4 regions of the Pseudomonas sp. 5Ae-yellow genome follow, and region 2 is predicted to be linked to each of the others. Evidence: predicted binding sites of a transcription regulator. Region 2 holds the regulator's gene; each other region holds the start of a gene.
The links. Region 2 encodes sigma-54, which starts transcription at its own class of promoters, with help from an activator protein. Its sites were predicted from a motif close to ANTGGCATNNANNTTGCTNT; they were not measured.
Positions count from the first base shown of each region.

Region 1 (3,193 bases), on a different contig from region 2:
CCAGGAACAGGCGATATCCAGCTTACGCTGGCGCAGAAAGTGCCGGTTACCGGCGCCGTTATTGTCACCACGCCGCAGGATCTCGCGCTACTGGACGCCAAGAAAGGCATAGGTATGTTCGAGAAAGTGAATATTCCGGTGCTGGGGGTGGTTGAAAACATGGCCATTCACATTTGTTCCAACTGTGGTCATGCCGAGCATTTATTCGGTGAGGGTGGTGGCGAACGCCTCGCAGATGAGTATGGCGTCGACCTGCTGGCGTCCATGCCCTTGTCCATGATGATTCGCGAGCAGGCCGACGGTGGCAAGCCAACCGTAGTGGCTCAGCCGGAATGTCAGATCAGCATGATCTATCAGGATATGGCACGCCATGTGGGTGCTCGTATTACGCAGCAGGCCGGTGCGCAGGGGATGCCGCAGATCAGCATCAGTGATGACTGATCGCGGCCTTTTGTCCGCCCCCATAACCCGGTAACATGCAGGCTCTTTTTCGACCAGTTCAGGACACACCATGAGCATCAAAGCCGACCGTTGGATCCGCAGAATGTCCCAGGAGCAGGGGATGATCGAACCCTTTGTCGAGCGCCAGGTGCGCGGCGCCGAAGGTGATCGGGTGATCTCCTATGGTGTGTCGAGCTACGGCTACGATGTACGTTGCGCGGATGAGTTCAAGGTATTCACTAACATCCACTCTGCCACCGTCGATCCCAAGAACTTCGATGAAAAAAGCTTTGTGGATGTTAAGGGCGATGTTTGCATTATTCCGCCAAACTCTTTTGTCTTGGCCCGCACGGTGGAGTACTTCCGTATCCCGCGTGATGTGCTGACTATTTGCCTGGGCAAGAGTACCTACGCACGCTGCGGCATTATCGTGAACGTGACGCCGCTTGAACCGGAGTGGGAAGGGCACGTGACGCTGGAGTTTTCCAATACCACAACCTTGCCAGCGAAGATTTATGCTAATGAAGGTGTGGCGCAGATGCTGTTCTTCGAGTCCGATGAGTCCTGTGAGGTGTCTTATCGCGATCGCGGGGGTAAATATCAGGGGCAGCGAGGAGTGACCTTGCCGCGAGCCTGATGCGTCCGTAGCATTGGCTAGAACCGGCCCTTATGGCCGGTTTTTTGTGCGTGCAGGTTGATACGGCGAATGTGGTCATAAATAAAAAAGCCGGCCTGCTTACCCTGCCGTGGAACAGGGGGGCGCGAAACCGGCATAAAGTACTGCTTAGCTGACGGGAACCCTCGGAGCAGGGCGACCGTTTACAGATTCAGGACTTACAGCGTTTTTGATACTGAGAACGTGAAGTTCGAGTCACATGAATCCTTGCTTGAGTAACCGCAGTCGTCACCCAGATCGGTATCGCTGTACATCAGTGCTACGTCCAGTCCCAGCATGTTTTTGCCGATGCTGACCGCCCAATCACCATACTTTTCGTCACCGCTGACGCCGTCGAGTGGGTCCTTGGTGTCAGTCAGGCCGTAGTGCAAGCCGAGGCCGATGTCGTAGGGCAGGGCAAAGCCATAGTCGATATAGGTATAAAGCTGGCTTTGCGGGTCGTACGCGTAATTGGCACCTAGAGTGAAGCCGTACAGGCTGACGCTGGCCAGCGCTTCGTCATAATCGATTTCGCTGTTTTTTGGGTAGGTATAAGTAGCCCAGGAGAGGTCATAAGTGATGTCGTCAGTAATGACGCCACCGTAACCGGCGTAGTAATCGATTTCTACGCTGGAGCCGCCAAAGTCTTCGGAGTCGATATTGGATGCCCAGGCGCCGATATACAGACCGCTTTCGTGTGCGATGTCCAGGCTGCCCTGGATTGCTCCAACTCCGTCGGTTTGCGACTGACCGCGCCAGATATAGTCGGTAGCCAGGGTGGCAGTCATGCTGACATCCATCTCGCCGATCGCGGTATCGTATGCTTCAGCGTGAGCCATGTTGGCAAAGGACAGCGTGCTGGCGGTAGCTACGGCAACTGCAAGTTTCTTCATCATCGCGTGTTTCCCCAAATGTTTTTGATTAAATGCGTTGGCAGTTGTCACATAGCATTTTGCTTGCCAGTTTTTTAATCCCTTTGTTTTTCATTTGCTTAGGTTGTTTTTATGCGAAAGGTTATTAACGGGAAGGGGGGGCGTAAACGCTTAAACGCACTATCAGGGTGCGAAAAAAACAGGCAATGATACAAAGCGTGGCAATGTGCTGGCACATTAGGCTTGTTGATGCGGTTGGCTAGCAAGGAGAGGGCGAACCGGGGATCAGGTGATCAGCAGCTAACCAGTGGTACCAGTTCTTTATGGCGTTGGTAGCGCAGCAGGCGATCAGCCAACGATTCGGGTAAATCACAGGCCAGGTCGAAGCCTGCACCCGTGTAGAGAGGAACTAGTCCAGGTGAGCAGAATAACCAGATAGGGCCGGTGTAATGATGTCTGATGGCTGTGAGCAGAGCGTTCGCGTAACCACGGTGTCGGCGAGCTGGGTCAACCAGCAGGCTGGTCAACCAATAGCCATCAGCAACCGGTTGCAAACAAAGGCTGCAGATAATCTGCTCGCTTTCCTTGCCAACCCAGACCTGATGCTGACGGTTCACCTTGGCCCCGCGTTGGTAGCGGCGATAGAAGCGGTTCGCTAGCGGATAGAGGAGCGGCGGTAGTTGGCTGATGTCGAGTAGCATTAAGGGGTATTAACAGGGTCAGGACACGATGGCAGAGCATTGTGTCACAGTCACGTAGCCAGCCGCCAAGATCAGTGCAGTCGTTGCACGCGTCGGCGTCGGTTCAACAATATGGTGCCGATAAATAACAGCAGAAACATACCGAAGCAGGCCTTGCCCAATGCCGCGGCAGTGGAGCCAAATCCGCCAAAGGTAAATACGGCGGCCGTAACGGTCATGATGAAAAACGCGATTGCCCAGTTAAGCAAGGGGTACCTCCGGGAGTAAGCAGGTTTGCCGGCGGTGCTGTGCGAGAGCTCAATAGCGCCCGGCAGTGTTGCTTCCTTTATGTGGAAATAGATCGCCGGCTTTTGCTCCATGTTCATCTTTTGTCATCCATAGTGTGTTGAGGTGCCGAGTCATTGATTAGAGACGAAGGGTAGGGCCGCGATCAGTGGTGACGCTGGTACTTACCCAGCGTGCCTCCTCCAGCGCGTTGGTTGTGCCTATCCTCAGCTGGCTGGCGTCGATGGCACGCACGCCCG
Region 1 covers NZ_JACGWE010000014.1:31,412-34,604, reverse strand. The annotation lists gene apbC (iron-sulfur cluster carrier protein ApbC) at 1-441, shown strand, start outside; gene dcd (dCTP deaminase) at 512-1,078, shown strand; gene H4J77_RS10610 (TorF family putative porin) at 1,276-1,992, opposite strand; gene H4J77_RS10605 (GNAT family N-acetyltransferase) at 2,262-2,669, opposite strand; gene H4J77_RS19760 (DUF1328 domain-containing protein) at 2,741-3,034, opposite strand; gene H4J77_RS10595 (BON domain-containing protein) at 3,075-3,193, opposite strand, start outside.
Region 1: H4J77_RS10610 (TorF family putative porin) is a predicted target of sigma-54. The motif match lies at 2,041-2,060, and genes of this name have one in related genera.

Region 2 (3,193 bases):
GCACCTACGCGACAACCTCGGCATGAGCCTGTCCGGGGGCGAAAGACGGCGCGCCGAAATTGCTCGTGCACTCGCCACAGATCCCAGCTTCATACTTCTTGATGAGCCCTTCGCCGGCGTGGACCCCATCTCGGTCAACGACATAAAGCAGATCATTCAACATCTCAAGGACAAGGGCATCGGCGTACTTATCACCGATCACAACGTGCGCGAAACCCTGGATATCTGTGACAAGGCCTATATCGTTAGCGAAGGCACCATCATTGCTGAAGGCGACGCGGCTGCCGTCATGGCAGACCAGAAGGTGCGTGAAGTCTATCTGGGACACGCGTTTCGGCTATAAAACGGTAAAAGTTTCAGGCATGCTACAGAACGATATGAGCCAGAGCGGCCTCGATAACAGTTTGACCAAGCGCATAAGGTAGTTCGCCAAAAAATGAAACCCTCGCTCGTCCTCAAGATGGGGCAGCAGCTGACGATGACGCCGCAGCTGCAGCAAGCCATCCGACTGCTACAGCTATCCAGCCTCGACCTCCAGCAGGAGGTGCAGGAAGCACTGGAGGCCAACCCCATGCTGGAGATGGCCGACGACGGCGATGACGACTACAGCGCCGCCGGCTCTGCGGGCAGCGATGGCGACAGCGACGGCGACCCATCTGCCGTCACCCTGCCCGAACCCGTATCCATGGATGCCATTGACCAGCATAGCCAGCCAGAACAGGACGGCAACTGGAATGAGCAAATCCCCAATGAATTACCAGTAGATACCCAGTGGGAAGATGTCTACCAGACATCTGCCAGCTCGCTACCCAGTCAAAATGAAGAAGACTGGGACTACACCTCGCGCACTGGCACAGGTGAAACCCTGCAAAGTCACCTGGAGTGGCAGCTCAACCTGATCCCGATGTCGGAAACCGACTACGAGATTGCGGCCGCGCTGATCGACGGCATCAATGCCGATGGCTACCTGGAAGAATCCCTCGACGACATACTCGCCTCACTGCCTCCCGAGATGGAAGTAGAGATGGATGAGATCGAAATGGTGCTGCACCGCATCCAGCAGTTTGAGCCCGTCGGTATTGGCGCCAGGGACTTGCGCGAATGCCTGCTGTTACAAATTCGCCAGCTTCCCGCTGACACGCCGCTACTGGAGCAGGCGACGCGCGTTGTACGCGATCACCTTGAACTGCTCGGCAGCCGGGATTTCAGCCAACTGATGCGGCGCAGCAAGCTCAAAGAAGACCAGTTGCGCGATGCTATTGCACTAATCCAGACACTCAACCCACGCCCCGGCGGCGAAATTGCATCCGGCGAACCCGAATACGTTATTCCCGACGTCATAGTCCGTAAGGACAACAATCGCTGGCTGGTCGAGCTGAACCAGGAATCAGTGCCTAAAGTCAGGGTCAACGGCCAGTACGCGTCGATGGTACGTCGCGCCGACTCCAGTGACGACAACACCTATCTGCGCAATAACTTGCAGGAGGCACGCTGGTTCATCAAGAGCCTGCAAAGCCGCAACGAAACCCTGATGAAGGTTGCTACGCAGATCGTTGAGCACCAACGCGGTTTCCTGGAGCAAGGCGAAGAAGCCATGAAGCCACTGGTACTGCACGATATTGCCGAAGCGGTCGGCATGCACGAATCGACCATCTCGCGCGTCACCACGCAGAAATTCATGCATACCCCGCGCGGCATCTTCGAACTCAAATACTTTTTCTCCAGCCATGTGGGCACCAGCGAGGGCGGCGAATTCTCCTCGACCGCCATCCGCGCACTGATCAAAAAACTGGTTGCAGCAGAAAACCCAAAGAAACCATTGAGCGATAGCAAGATCGCTGGTTTACTGGAAGAACAAGGGATCGAAGTGGCCCGCCGGACAATCGCTAAATATCGCGAGTCGCTCAACATAGCCCCATCGAGCGAACGCAAGAGACTGGTTTAAGCAGTCAAGGAATATGCAGTGGCACCACCGGGTGACATCTGGTCACCCAGCAACATCAAGCCAATCAGGAGAAGCCGTATGCAACTGAACATTAGCGGTCATCAACTCGATATCACTGACGCACTGCGCGATCACGTCACTGAAAAAATGTCCCGCCTGGAGCGGCACTTTGACAAGATTACCAACGTACAGGTAACCCTTGAGGTCGAAAAACTCCGTCAAAAAGCTGAAGCCACCCTGCACGTAGCAGGCGGCGAAGTTGTCGCCCTGGCTGAAAGTACTGACATGTACGTGGCGATTGATCAGCTAACCGACAAACTCGACAGGCAACTGATCAAGCATAAAGAAAAATACATCGATCGCCTGCAAGGCGCCAATGACCGTTAACGCGAACCTAACCGCATAACCATGCAAATAGACCATATCTTGACCCCTGACCGCACCTTTTCGGGCGTTCAGGGGGGATCCAAGAAACGTGTGCTGGAGCTAATTGGCAAACTGGTTGCCCAGCACACAAACCTTGATCCAGACGCTATTTATGAAAGCCTGATAGCCCGCGAAAAGCTTGGCTCCACTGGCTTTGGTAATGGCATAGCCATCCCTCACTGCCGCCTGGGCGATTGCCATAAAGCGATCGGCGCCCTGCTGCAGCTGGACGGTAAAATCGATTTCGATGCGCTGGACGGCCAGCCTGTGGACCTTATCTTTGTGCTTTTGGTGCCACAGGAAGCGACCGACCAGCATCTACAGATTCTGAAAATGCTGGCGAGCAAACTGGATCAGGCAGACTTGCGAGAAGCGCTGCGTAAAGCGCCCGATGCACAAAGCCTGTACGACATTATGACCGCCGGAGATGGGAGCTGAAGCCAATGCGCCTGGTCGTCGTGAGTGGCCGTTCGGGGTCAGGCAAAAGTACCGCACTACACCTGCTGGAAGACAACGGTTTCTACTGCATTGACAACCTGCCTGCGGGATTACTGCCGGAACTGGCCAAACAGGCTAGCGAAGCAGACCTGAATCTACCGGCGATTGCCATCAGCATCGACGCTCGCAACCTGGCCAGCGACCTGCAACGCTTCCCCGAGTTGCTCAAGCAGGTACGCGATGCTGGCGTACAATGTGACGTGCTCTTCCTTGCCGCAGGCGATGACGTACTGATCAAGCGTTTTTCAGAAACCCGTCGCAAGCATCCGCTTACTGATAGCCAGCGCTCGCTAGCCGAGGCTATTGCTCAAGAACTGCGCATAC
Region 2 covers NZ_JACGWE010000019.1:28,616-31,808, forward strand. The annotation lists gene lptB (LPS export ABC transporter ATP-binding protein) at 1-343, shown strand, start outside; gene H4J77_RS12575 (RNA polymerase factor sigma-54) at 437-1,945, shown strand; gene hpf (ribosome hibernation-promoting factor, HPF/YfiA family) at 2,024-2,332, shown strand; gene ptsN (PTS IIA-like nitrogen regulatory protein PtsN) at 2,354-2,809, shown strand; gene rapZ (RNase adapter RapZ) at 2,815-3,193, shown strand, end outside.

Region 3 (3,193 bases), on a different contig from region 2:
TCGGAAGCTGCCGCCCGGATACCACTCAAACCGATATTAAAAGACATAATATTTCTCCTCAGCCTGATGCGGACGACTGTTATTTAATCGAGTAAACGTTGGATAAACTGATACTGCCCAGGCCAGCCACATTGAGTAGTAACTCACCATTATTGCCAGCCCCCAGCGATACACTATCCACGTTGGCCGGCAACAGCGTAGCCAACTGCTTGGTTGTACCACCTACCGCTGCGGTCGCTTCAAAGGTATAGGCACCTGGCGGCAAGACATTGCCGCTACCATCCTTGCCATCCCATTTGAAATCATGCATCCCGGCTTTGAGATCACCCATGTTGATGGTATTCACCAGGCTACCGGCGCTGTCGAGCACCTTGATAGATACTGCGCCACTGTCTTCCGGCAGAGCGAACTGACCTTCGACCCCGGTAGCCGTATCCACAATCGCCTGATCAGACGGCACAATCACGGTACGACCCACTAGAGAAGATGCCTGTAACGCCTGTGAAGACTGATAACCACTGAGCAAAGCCTCCATCGAGGTGTTCATGTTCTCGATGCCTTCGACCGTACTGAATTGCGCCAGCTGGGCAATAAACTCACCGTTTTCCTGCGGGGAAAGGGGGTCCTGATTGTTCATCTGCGCAACCAACAACTCGAGAAACTGATCCTTGCCCAGCTCGTCGCTCTTAGGCTCACGATCTGTATCGAACTTGTACTGGTCCAATACACTGTTGCCCACTGCCACATTATTGCTGACACTCATGTCGGTATGTCTCCGTTTACTGGCCCAGGGTCAGGACGCGTTGCAACATGGTTTTGGCGGTATTCATGACTTCCACATTGGTCTGGTAGGACCGGGAAGCAGACATCATGTTAGCCATTTCTTCAACCACATTTACGTTGGGATAAAACACATAACCATCTTCATTCGCCATGGGATGATCGGGCTCATAGCGCGGTTCTAACTCCGCGTCGGACTCAACAACACCTAAAACCTGAACACCTTCGCCAACTTGCTGCTGATCACTAAACAAGGAGGCGCCAGCGCCCTGCTCAGCACTGAAGATGGTTGCAAAAACCGGGTTACGCGCACGGTAGGTTTGATCAATGCTGCTCGAAACCGTCTCGGCGTTGGCAATATTGCTGGCCACGGTGTTAAGCCGCAGCGACTGCGCGCTCATACCAGAGCCAGCGATATCAAAAACTTTATCAAGAGACATGGTTTAATCTCCCCGCAGGGCTGTCATCAGGCCCTTGAATTTGCTGTTGAGGAAGGTGAAGCTGGCCTGAAAGTCGATCGCATTTTGTGCGTAAGCGGCCTTCTCTGCCTCTGCATCTACTGTGTTGCCGTCGAGCGAAGGCTGTAGCGGGGTGCGAAACCGCAGCCCAGCCACTTGGTCTATGAGGCTATCGGCGGCAATGTGACCCGAGTTGGTTTGCGCCAGGCTGACTGACTGGCTGCCACCTGGCTGCTGAGCCGCCAGTACGGCACTGAACTCCAGGTCACGCGCTTTGTAGTTTGGGGTTTCCGCATTAGCCAGATTGTTAGCCAGCACCTCAGCCCGCTGGGAGCGGAACTTGAGTGCTTGCTCATGCACACCCAATGCGTTGTCGAAACTGATACTCATGGCAACCTTCCTCGTTCTGGCACAAAGCCAAAAAGCCTCTATGCCAACAACAAAGCAAGCAGCGTGCCAAAAGTAAAAACCCATAAAATTCAGCTAGTTGCGAAAAAAAAATGTGGCAAAAGCGGCAAGGAGTTACCGGCAAACGGCAACAAAGGATAAATCGGAGGGGAGGTAAAGCGGCAAAAGTATTGCCGCCATTGTCAGCGGCAATACGTTAAGCAGAGATCAACGTGCCTGGTAAACGATACCCGGATTACACTGGACCATCTGATACAGCTCCGGCAAACCATTGAGAGCCTCAGAGGCGCCCAACATCAAATAACCACCGGGTTTCAGCGTGGCATGAATACGCCGCAAGATGTCCTTCTTTACGTCAGCCGAGAAGTAAATGAGCACATTACGGCAGAACACAATATCGAACTTGCCAAGCATCGAATAACTGTCGAGCAGGTTGATAGCACGAAACTCGACGCGATTGCGCAACGCCGGCTTCAGCGCCCAACGGCCAGGCGCCAACTGATCAAAATGACGTGCCAGCCGCTCCTGCGAAAGCCCCCTGGCAACCGAAAGGCTGTCGTATTCTGCGCTTTTGGCGGCGTTCAAAATACCACCAGACAGATCGGTCGCGACAATTTGCGCACCGCTGCGCAGTTGGCCCGCATTGCTCCGCTCGAACTCGTCAATCGACATGCTCAGCGAGTAGGGTTCCTGCCCGGAAGAGCAAGCAGCAGACCAGATACGCAAGCGCTGGTTCGGATTGCTTTTGATAAACTCCGGAATCAGCTTTTTCTTGAGCACCTCGAAAGGATAGACGTCGCGAAACCAGAGAGTCTCATTAGTCGTCATTGCATCAATAACCAACTCGCGCAAATTACTGCGCGGCTGACTTTGAATACGCTTTACCAACTCCCCCAGGCTGCCAATTTTTTCCTGCTCCAGTAAGCGATTCAACCGGCTTGATACCAGATACTGCTTGTTATCACCCAGCACAATGCCGCAGGCCTTCTCCAAAAACTCACGAAAAGCCTGAAAGTCCTGATTAGCCAAAGTCACACGGGCCGCCTTGTGTTGTTGTAGTCGATAAAGTTATCACCATCGGCTAATCAGTCTGCTCGCGCAGAGCATGAAGCCGATCAATAACACGCTGAGCCAGATCATCAGGCTTGAACTTGGCGAGAAAATCATCTGCGCCCACTTTCTTGACCATTGCCTGATTGAATACCCCTGACAGTGAAGTGTGCAACATCACATGCAGGTTTTTCAGCCGCGGATCATTGCGGATCTCTGCCGTCAGCGTGTAGCCATCCATCTCGGGCATTTCAATATCCGAGACCATCATCAGTAGCGTCTTGCTCACATCTTCGCCCAGGTCGGCTTGCGCGCGAAGCCAGTCCAGCGCCTGCCGGCCATCGTTGAGCGTGATGATCTCTACCCCCACTTCCTGCAAACATCGAGACACCTGTTTGCGCGCGATAGAGGAGTCATCGACTATCAACACCTTGCGCGAGACAGCTTCCGCCTGGGTTTCCTGACTGATGACCCCCTCTGAGATTTTTTCGTTGGTT
Region 3 covers NZ_JACGWE010000004.1:97,779-100,971, forward strand. The annotation lists gene H4J77_RS04225 (flagellar hook protein FlgE) at 1-47, opposite strand, end outside; gene flgD (flagellar hook assembly protein FlgD) at 80-763, opposite strand; gene flgC (flagellar basal body rod protein FlgC) at 780-1,220, opposite strand; gene flgB (flagellar basal body rod protein FlgB) at 1,224-1,628, opposite strand; gene H4J77_RS04245 (protein-glutamate O-methyltransferase CheR) at 1,854-2,681, opposite strand; gene H4J77_RS04250 (chemotaxis protein CheV) at 2,728-3,193, opposite strand, start outside.
Region 3: flgB (flagellar basal body rod protein FlgB) is a predicted target of sigma-54. The motif match lies at 1,680-1,699, and genes of this name have one in related genera.

Region 4 (3,193 bases), on a different contig from region 2:
TCTTGGACATCACTTTCTCTCCTGGGGCGCTCTAGCCCATCCATGCAGTCTTCTTTATAGCCTGATGGCGTCGAGATCGCCACGTGTCGCCGTATGCTGCTCCGGTTTTTCACCCATGGGAGCAGTATGGCAAGCATAAAAAAGGGCGCCCATAGGGGCACCCTTCTTTGACTGCCAGGCTTGCGCCAGGTTCAGCAGCTGTAATACAGATCGTATTCCAGCGGGTGAACGAAGGTGCGTACCTTGATTTCTTCGGCGTGCTTGAGCTCCATGTAAGCATCGATGAAGTCATTGGTGAAGACATCGCCCTTGGTCAGGAACTCGCGATCTGCGTCCAGAGACTCCAGGGCCTCTTTCAGGCTGCCGCAAACTTGTGGGATCTGGTCGGCTTCTTCCGGCGGCAGATCATACAGGTTCTTGTCGGCAGCATCGCCAGGGTGGATCTTGTTCTGGATACCGTCCAGGCCAGCCATCAACAGTGCCGCGAAGCACAGGTAAGGGTTAGCAGCTGGATCAGGGAAGCGTGCTTCAATGCGGCGCGCTTTCGGGCTGGAAACGTAAGGAATACGGATGGAAGCAGAACGGTTGCGAGCGGAGTACGCCAGCATTACCGGAGCTTCAAAGCCTGGGACCAGACGCTTGTAGCTGTTGGTGGACGGGTTGGTGAACGCGTTCAGCGCTTTACCGTGCTTGATGATACCGCCGATGAAGAACAGGGCAGTGTCGGACAGGCCGGAATAGCCTTCGCCAGCAAAGGTGTTCTTGCCGTCTTTGGAGATGGACATGTGTACGTGCATACCGGAGCCGTTGTCGCCATACAGAGGCTTGGGCATGAAGGTAGCGGTTTTGCCGAAGGCATCAGCAACGTTGTGTACACAGTACTTCAGCGTTTGTACTTCATCGCCCTTGGCTACCAGGGTGTTGAACAGTACGCCGATCTCGTTCTGACCGGCAGTCGCCACTTCGTGGTGGTGAACTTCGATGGTCAGGCCCATTTCTTCCATGGCATTACACATGGCAGTACGGACTTCGTGATCGTGATCGACCGGAGGAACCGGGAAGTAACCACCTTTGACGCCAGGGCGGTGGCCCTTGTTGCCAGTTTCGAAGTCGCCGTCGGTATTCCAGGAAGCCTGCTCAGAGAAGATTTTGAACATGGAACCGGAGATGTCGGACTTGAACTTCACTTCGTCAAAAACGAAGAACTCAGGCTCGGGGCCAACAAATACAGTGTCACCAATGCCGGTGGACTTCAGATACTCTTCGCAACGCTTGGCGATGCCGCGTGGGTCGCGCTCATAGCCCTGCATGGTAGAAGGCTCGATGATGTCGCAAACCAGAATCAAGGTAGGCTCTTCGGTGAAGGGGTCCATAACCGCGGTGCTGTCATCGGGCATGAGGATCATGTCGGAAGCTTCGATACCTTTCCACCCGGCAATCGAGGAGCCGTCGAACATCTTGCCTTCTTCGAAGAAGTCGTCGTTGACATCACGAGCAGGCATAGTGACGTGCTGCTGCTTGCCTTTAGTATCGGTGAAGCGCAGGTCTACCCACTTCACGTCATACTCTTTGATCAGATCCATCGCTTTCGACATGGTTTCCTCCAAAAGGAATCATTTGCCAGGCATCTGGCCTGGCGCCTCTTTAATTTGAGCGGATCGGGTCCGCACGTCGGTTGCATTACAAGTGAGCAAAAGGTGTGCCATTTCGGAGCATAGCTCGAAAGGCCCTGTTTCAGTGGGCTTTGCTCAAAAAATCGCCAGTACGCACCATAATAGCGCACCTAATAAGTGCAGCCTAACGGGATTGTGCACGCTTATAGTGCGCGCCGCTTGTTGATCGTTCGCGCGCCGCGCAACCACTCTAAGGTATAATGCGCGGCTTTGCGCACCTTACACCACTCCTATGAAACTCATCATCAAATTCTTCCCTGAAATTACCATCAAGACCCGCCAAGTCCGCAAGCGCTTTGTGGCGCAACTCAAGGGCAATCTGAAGCTTCTGCTGGCCGATATTGATCCTGAAGCGCGGGTTACCGGCAGCTGGGATAGCCTGGAGATAAACCTTGGCAGTGATCGACAGCTGCAGCAGTTGTGTATTGCTCGGCTGAAAAATACACCGGGTATCGCGCATTTTCTGGAAGTGCACGAGTACCCGCTGGGCACGCTGGATGAGCTGGCAGATCTATGCGTCACTGCCGTCGGTGAGCAGCTGCAAGGCAAGGTGTTTTCCGTGCGCTGCAAGCGGGTCGGCCAACATGATTTCAGCTCACAGGATGTGGCGATCAAAGTGGGTGGCGAGCTGCAGCGGCGTTGCGGCGCAGCTGGCGTGTCGATGAAGCAGCCCGAGGTTGTTGTCCAAATTGAGATTCGCAGTCAGCGGGTATTCCTGATTCAGGCTCGTCACCCGGGCATGGGTGGCTTCCCGCTGGGCACCATGGAGCCGGTTTTGAGCCTGCTTTCGGGCGGATTTGACTCCACCGTAGCCAGCTACCAGATGCTGCAGCGCGGGTTATTGCCGCACTTTGTATTTTTCAATCTGGGTGGTCGTGCGCACGAATTGGGTGTTCGCCAGGTCGCGCACTATTTATGGCAGCGCTACGCGGCGAGCCATCGACTGCGTTTTGTCAGTGTGCCCTTCGAGGGTGTGGTGGCAGAAATTCTGCAGAATGTAGAGAACAGCCAAATGGGCGTCGTGCTCAAACGCATGATGTTACGTGCCGCCGACCGCGTGGCGGGTCGGCTGGATATCGATGCGCTGGTGACAGGGGAGGCCATCGCGCAAGTCGCAAGCCAGACGCTACCCAATCTCAGCGTAATTGATAAGGCGGCTGAGCGTTTTGTGATTCGCCCCCTGATTACCACCAGCAAGGGTGACATCATTGATACGGCGCGTCAGATCGGTACCCTGGATTTCTCCAGCAGCATGCCGGAGTACTGCGGTGTTATTTCGGTGGGCCCGGCGATTCGTACCACCGTGGCTAAAGTAGAAGAGGTCGAGGCGTGTTTTGACTTTGAGGTGCTGAATCGGGCGTTAGCTGGCGCAACCTATACCGATTGTAGTGAGCTTGATCAGGTGATGGCGGGCGGTGCCGAGGTTGAGGTGGTCAGCAGCGCACTGGCCGGGCAAGTGGTGCTGGACATCCGCCACCCGGACGAGCAGGAGTTAAGGCCCTTGCAGTTGCCTGGGGTAG
Region 4 covers NZ_JACGWE010000005.1:92,036-95,228, forward strand. The annotation lists gene H4J77_RS05105 (DUF4124 domain-containing protein) at 1-10, opposite strand, end outside; gene glnA (glutamate--ammonia ligase) at 192-1,595, opposite strand; gene thiI (tRNA uracil 4-sulfurtransferase ThiI) at 1,906-3,193, shown strand, end outside.
Region 4: glnA (glutamate--ammonia ligase) is a predicted target of sigma-54. The motif match lies at 1,688-1,707, and genes of this name have one in related genera.